Regions from separate parts of the Arthrobacter sp. Soil_C_49 genome, predicted to be linked through region 2. Evidence: predicted binding sites of a transcription regulator. Region 2 holds the regulator's gene; the other holds the start of a gene.
What was found. The regulator HrcA, encoded in region 2, represses chaperone genes, less so after heat shock. The targets are predictions, from matches to a motif close to TTNGCACTCGNNNNNNNCGAGTGCNAA.
Positions count from the first base shown of each region.

Region 1: the regulator HrcA is predicted to act here: its motif matches at 1,886-1,912, upstream of AC3A4Z_RS05125 (FmdB family zinc ribbon protein).

Region 1 is NZ_JBDGJZ010000002.1:374,894-378,290, reverse strand. It holds gene AC3A4Z_RS05140 (GNAT family N-acetyltransferase) at 1-217, opposite strand, end outside; gene galU (UTP--glucose-1-phosphate uridylyltransferase GalU) at 223-1,128, opposite strand; gene AC3A4Z_RS05130 (5-formyltetrahydrofolate cyclo-ligase) at 1,234-1,851, shown strand; gene AC3A4Z_RS05125 (FmdB family zinc ribbon protein) at 1,975-2,253, shown strand; gene cpaB (Flp pilus assembly protein CpaB) at 2,353-3,078, shown strand; gene AC3A4Z_RS05115 (AAA family ATPase) at 3,162-3,397, opposite strand, start outside.
Region 2 is NZ_JBDGJZ010000001.1:596,178-599,574, forward strand. It holds gene AC3A4Z_RS02775 (16S rRNA (uracil(1498)-N(3))-methyltransferase) at 1-103, opposite strand, end outside; gene dnaJ (molecular chaperone DnaJ) at 106-1,233, opposite strand; gene hrcA (heat-inducible transcriptional repressor HrcA) at 1,316-2,329, opposite strand; gene AC3A4Z_RS02790 (DUF3097 domain-containing protein) at 2,505-3,353, shown strand.

The sequences.
Region 1 (3,397 bases), on a different contig from region 2:
CGGTGGCCTGGGCGGCCTGGGCGTTGAGGGAACGGACCATCTGACGGTAGTCGGGCAGTCCCCCGGCGGGGTCCGGGTTTGAGGCCTCCCAAGGGGCCAGCCATTCGCTGTTCCGGGCCCGCACTTCCGTCCACTCTTTTTTGTCCCGGTACCTGATGGGCCGCAGGACCAGATCGCCGCACTCCAGGGTGACGGGCCAGATGGGGCCGGCGCGCACTTGGGCTACTTGGAGAGGCCGGCGGTGAACCCCGGCAGCCATTCCCGGAGGCCGGGGCCAAGGTCCTCGCTGTCAATGGCCAGCTGGACACAGGCCTTCAGGTAGCTCAACTTGTCGCCGGTGTCGTAGCGGCGTCCCCGGAAGACCACACCGTAGACGCCACCGCCCTCGCCCTCTTCGGATGCGAGTTCCTGCAGGGCGTCGGTGAGCTGGATTTCGCCGCCGCGGCCCGGACCGGTCCGTTCCAGGACATCGAAAACGGCCGGGTGGAGCACGTACCGGCCGATGATGGCCAGGTTGGATGGAGCTTCCCCTGCCGCCGGCTTTTCCACCAGCCGGTTGATGCGGACGTAGCCCTCGCCGTCGATTTCCTCGATGTCGGCACAGCCATAGGCACTGATCTGCGACGGCTCCACTTCAATGAGGGCGACGACGGAGCCCCCGGTTTTGGCCTGCACGTCGATCATGGTGCTGAGCAGTTCGTCGCGGGCATCAATGAGGTCGTCCCCGAGGAGGACGGCGAAGGCTTCGTTGCCGACGTGCTGCCTGGCGCGCAGGACCGCGTGGCCCAGCCCGTTCGGGTCGCCCTGGCGGACGTAGTGGATGTCGCCGAGGTTGCTGGCCGCCTGGACGGATGCGAGTTTTTCCGCGTCCCCTTTGTCCTCGAGGGTGGACTCCAGTGACGGAACACGGTCGAAGTGGTCCTCCAGGGCGCGCTTGTTCCGGCCGGTGATCATCAGGACGTCATTGAGGCCCACGTGCACGGCTTCCTCCACCACATACTGGATGGCAGGTTTGTCCACGACGGGAAGCATTTCCTTGGGCATGGCCTTGGTGGCAGGCAGGAACCTTGTGCCGAGTCCGGCAGCGGGTATGACGGCTTTGCGAACTCTCGGGTTACTGGTAATCACCCGACTAATCTAACGTCAGCGTCAAGCAATCAGTAATTATTGAAGGGTTGCCGGCCGCACGGCCGGCATCGAAGCCGCCGCAGGGCGAGTGATGGAGGAGCAGACGTGCTGGAGGACGCCAAGGCTGTCAAGGACAAAATCCGCAGGGCGCACCGCCAACGGCGCGCCGCACTCACTCCGCAGCAGCTTGAGGCGGCAGGGGCTGCCCTGGCACGTCACGGCGCAGCCTGGGCCCACACACTGACCGCCGGGGCCCCGGCAACGGTGTGCGTGTACTTCGGCGTGGGCGTGGAACCTCCCACCCTCCCGCTGATCAAGGCACTCCACAACAACGGTCACCGCGTCCTGCTGCCGGTCTGCGAGCCGGGGCGGGAACTGGCATGGGTCTTTTGGGACCCTGAGGCAGGCTTCGAGCGGAGCCGGTTCGCTCCTATCCTCGAGCCGGCGGGTGAGCGGCACGGGCCGGACGTGGCCGGAACGGCTGCCGCTCTTTTTATCCCCGCCACAGCAGTGGATGTGAGGGGCAACAGGGTCGGCCAGGGCGGCGGCTACTACGACAAGTTCCTGGGCCACCTGGCCACGGCAGGGAAGAATATCCCGCTGGCCGCGGTTATCTACGACGAGGAATTGCTCCCCGCGGGGCAGATTCCCGAGGAGGACTTCGACCGTCCCGTTCCGGCCATCCTGGCCCCGTCAGGGTTCCGGGCCCTGGCGGACGCGTAAGTCCACCTCACCAGGTCCTGCGGGGATGATAGAATTAGCACTCAGGCCCTGCGACTGCTAACGGACGGACCCTCCGGCCGGGCAGCACGGGACCTCTCGTTTTGCCCAAGAGGAGGAGCACCAGTGCCAACGTATGCGTACGCCTGCAAGGATTGCGGCCATGCCTTCGACATCGTCCAGTCGTTTTCGGACAGCACTTTGACCTCGTGCCCCGAATGCCAGGGGACACTGCGCAAGAAGTTCAACAGCGTGGGTGTCGTCTTCAAGGGATCAGGCTTCTACCGCACCGATTCCCGCGACGCCAAGGGGAGCACGGTCTCGGCCACCACACCGGCCGCGTCTTCGACGCCGGCTCCGGCTGCTGCACCTGCCGCGTCCGCCCCGGCTGCCGCAGCCAGCTAAAGCCGCTCCGCAGTACCGCCCGACGCCGGCCGGCCGGCTTGTCCACATAGGGCGCCTTGCGCCTGTTGCGGGCATTCCGGCCGGCTTTAGCGTTGGAGCATGCCTTTAAACCTCCACCGTACCGGCAGGGTCGCGTCCCGCTATCCGCGCAGCACCCGCAGTCCCCGCGGCTCCGGCCGCCGGCCTGCCGCTCTCCGCCTTTCGGGCTGGCTCAGCCGGAACCGACGGCTGGCCATCGCCCTGCTGTTGTGCGTGGCGGCGGCAATCAGCGTGCATCAGCTCACTCCGGCACCGGTTCATACCGTCACGGGGCTTGCTGCCGCAAGGGACCTCGCCGCGGGCTCTGCGCTTGCGCCCGCAGACCTCGCGCGCGTGCAGGTTCCGCCGGACATGATGGCTGCCGGTTTCCTGGAGCAGGAAAGTGAATTGGCAGGCAAGCAGCTGGCGGCTCCGCTGCGCAAGGGCCAGCTGCTCACGGACGCCCAGCTTCTCGGTCCAGGGCTGCTGGCCGGAACACCCCCGGGTTCAGCCGCAGTGCCGCTTCGGATGGCGGACCCGTCATCCATCCAGCTCGTCTCCCCCGGGCAGCTTGTGAATGTGGTGCTGACGGCGGCGAACGGCTTTGACCAGCAGGCGCCGTCCGAGGTGCTGGCAACAGCAGTACCTGTACTGTGGACCGCCGCCAAGGGCGGCCAGAGCGGCCAATGGCTGGGCACTGCCGAGACGGACGGCCTCATTGTGGTGGCCGCAAGTGCGGAGCAGGCTGCGCGGCTGGCCGGAGCCTCAACGCAGGGAAAACTCTTTTTCGTGCTGGTGGGCCCGTAAACCGGGCGCCACTCTCCCGCCGGGGGCGCAGGGAAGTGGTTAGACGGTCCTGCTACGGAAGCCCGGCCAGGTGGCCCCTGCTCTCAGCCCCAGTGCGGCGGCTTCTGTTCCTTCAGCCAGGCGTCGTGGTCATCGTCCGCGTCGCCCCAGCGCCGGGGGTCGTCTTCGGCCGCCTTGGTGGGCAGGATGCCGGCGGTGCCGGCCTGGTCCCCGTCCTTCACCCGGCTGCGCAACCGGTCCTGGTCCTGGCCTTCTTCTTCAGCTGCAGGCCCGGCCGGGGCGGACGGCTCCTGCAAAGAGTCCTCGTTCTTGTCTTCGG
Region 2 (3,397 bases):
CGGTCACCGCGTGCCGGGCCTCGAGTCCCTCGAGGACAAAGCGCCCTTCCGGTACCATCCGGTCCAGGGACCCGGACGCCGTGAAAAAGACGGGGTTGCTCACCGCTACAGGTTACCGAACCGGTCCCGGAGCTTGGCGAACATGCCGCCGCTGGCGGCCAGCTTGCCCTCCGTGATCTGCTCCCCGCGCAGCTTGGCGAGCTGGCGCAGCAGGTCTTCCTGGGCCGCGTCCAGCTTGGCCGGCGTCTCCACCTGCAGGTGGACCTTCAGGTCACCTCGGCCGTACCCGCGCAGGTGGGTGACGCCCAGCCCGCGCAGGGTGATGATCTCGCCGGACTGGGTTCCTGCCTTGACGTCGATGTCCTGGGGACCGTCGAAGGTTTCCAGGGTGACGTCGGTTCCCAGCGCGGCTGCAGTCATGGGGATGTTCAAGGTGGCGTGCAGGTCGTCGCCTTCGCGGACGTACGTGGCGTCGTTGTTGACCCGGATTTCAACGTACAGGTCACCTGCGGGGCCGCCGGCAGGACCGGCCTCGCCCTGGCCGGAGAGCTGGATGCGGGTGCCGGTGGCCACACCGGCGGGAACCTTAATGGTCAGCGAACGGCGGCTGCGGATGCGGCCCTGCCCGTTGCACTCGTTGCAGGGGTCCTTGATGACAGTTCCGAAACCTTCGCAGGTGCCGCACGGGGCCGCCGTCATCACCTGGCCCAGGATGGACCGGACCGCGCGCTGGACCTGGCCGCTGCCGCCGCAGATATCGCAGCGCTCGGGGTGGGTGCCCGGCCGGCAGCACGAGCCCTCGCAGGTGGGGCAGACTACTGCGGTATCCACTTCAAGCTTCTTGTTGACGCCGAACACGGCGTCGCGCAGTTCGATCCGGACGCTGATGAGCGCGTCCTGGCCGCGCCGGACCCGCGATGCGGGGCCGGTGGAACCGCCGGCACCGAAGAACGTGTCGAAGATGTCCTGGAAGGCGAAGCCCTGGCCTGCGTACGCCCCGCCGCCGAATCCGTTGTCCGTGCCGTTCTCGTTGCCCGTGGTGTCGTACACCCGGCGCTTCTGCGGATCGGAGAGAACTTCGTAGGCGTGGGTCACGGCCTTGAAGCGGTCTGCAACGTCCTCACCGGGATTTACGTCGGGGTGGAGGGTGCGGGCCAGCTTGCGGTAGGCCTTCTTGATCTCTTCCCCGGTAGCATCCGGTGAGACTCCAAGGACTTCGTAGTGGCTGCTCAAAGTTCGTATCTCTTCCTTGTTGTTTTGCCTGCAGCTGTACTGCCGGCGCTACTGTTCTTGGCTGGGAGCCGGACGGCGCGGGTCAGGGTCCCAAAATCCGTGACAGGTACCGGGCGACGGCCCTGACCGCGGCCATCGTGGTGGGATAGTCCATCCTGGTGGGCCCCAGGATGCCGATCTTCGCGACGCTGTCCGGCCCGTATCCCGTGGCGACCACCGAAGCCTCCGCCAGCCCGTCATACGGGTTCTCGCGGCCGATGCTGACGGCCACGCCCCGGTGGTCCTGCGCCATCTCGCTCAGGAGCCGCAGCATCACCACCTGTTCCTCCAGCGCCTCCAGCACAGGTCCGATGCTGAGCGGAAAATCCACGTTGGAACGGGCAAGGTTGGCTGTACCGGCCATCACCATGCGGTCCTCGCGGCTGTTGTGGGCCAGGGCTTCCAGTCCGTGCGCCAGCGCCTGGGCTGCCTGCCGCTGCGCGGGAGCGGCGCCGGACACCACTCCGGGCAGGGACTGCGTGAGCTGGCTCAGTGCCGTCCCGCCGAGGGATGCCAGGAAATGCGTGCGCAGCGTGGCCAGGACGTCATCGCCCATGTCCTGCCCGACGTCGATGACCCGCTGCTCCACTTTGCCGCTGTTGGCGATCAGCACCACCAGCACCTTCCGCGGCGCCAGGAGGACGAATTCAATATGGCGGACCAGTGCGCGGTTGAGGTGCGGGTACTGGACCACCGCCACCTGGTTGGTCAGCTGGGACAGCAGCCGGACCGTGCGCTCCAGGACGTCGTCGAGATCATCGGCGCCTTCCAGGAGCGACTGGATGGCACGCCGCTCTGCCTGGGACAGAGGTTTGACCGCGGAAATCTGGTCCACGAAGAGCCGGTAGCCCTTGTCCGTGGGAATCCGGCCTGCGCTGGTGTGCGGGGCCGTGATCAGCCCTTCGTCCTCAAGCGCGGCCATGTCATTGCGAATGGTGGCGCTGGAGACACCAAGATGGTGCCGTTCCACCAGGGCCTTGGACCCGACGGGCTCGCGCGAGTGGACGTAGTCCTCCACGATGGCCCGCAGTACTTCAAGCTTGCGCGGCTCGCTCACACTCCACCTCCATCCAGGGATCAGGGCAGCCGTTCCGCCCGCACCGTACCTCACAGGGGTTAGCACTCGACATGCCTAAGTGCTAACAGTCTATTATGACTCGCCCCGTTGTTAGCATTGGTACCGCTCCGGGCGAAATTCCGGGCCCGGATCCAGCACGAAGCGGAGTTCATCCATGCAATACCAGAACTGGGGAGCCCAGGACCTGACCGCGCCCGCACGGACGCAACTGCCCGAAGTGCCGGCAGAGCGGGGAATGGTGCTGGAGGAGGTCCAGTCCGGCTGGGTCGGGGCGGTCACCCGGGTGGAAAAATCGGGCGGCATGCATGTGGTGGCCCTGGAGGACCGCCGGGGCAAGTCGCGGTCCTTCCGGCTGGGCTTCGGTTTCCTCCTGGAAGGCCAGCCGATCCGGCTAATGCCGCCAGCACCCAAGCAGGCCGGCGGCCCGGCCGCCGGGCGGACAGCGTCCGGTTCGGTGCGGGTGGCCGGGCAGCGCGCGCAGGTGGCCAAGGCGAGCCGCATCTGGGTGGAGGGAAAGCACGACGCCGAACTGGTGGAAAAGGTCTGGGGAGACGACCTCCGAGTGGAGGGCATCGTCGTCGAGCCCCTGCACGGCATTGATGACCTGGCCGCGGCCGTTGCCGGCTTCAATCCCGGTCCCGGCCGGCGCCTGGGCGTGCTGGTGGACCACCTGGTGCCCGACTCCAAGGAGTCGCGCATTGCCGATGCCGTGATGGCATCCCCCGGAGCTGCCGGCAACGTCCTGATTGTCGGCCACCCCTACGTGGACGTGTGGCAGGCGATCCGTCCGGCCGTCCTGGGTATTGAGACGTGGCCTGAAGTGCCCCGCGGTCAGGACTGGAAGACCGGTATCCTCAGGGCATTCGGCTGGCCGCACTCCACCAAGGAAGACATCGGGCTGGGATGGCAGAAACTGCTGGGCGCGGTCCGCACCTACGCGGACCTGGAAGCGTCGTTGCTGGGCCGGGTGGAGGAAGTGATCGATTTCCTCACGGTCCCTTAGGGCAGGCGCGGACGCCTGCACCAAGTATTCTTGGTACTGCGGTA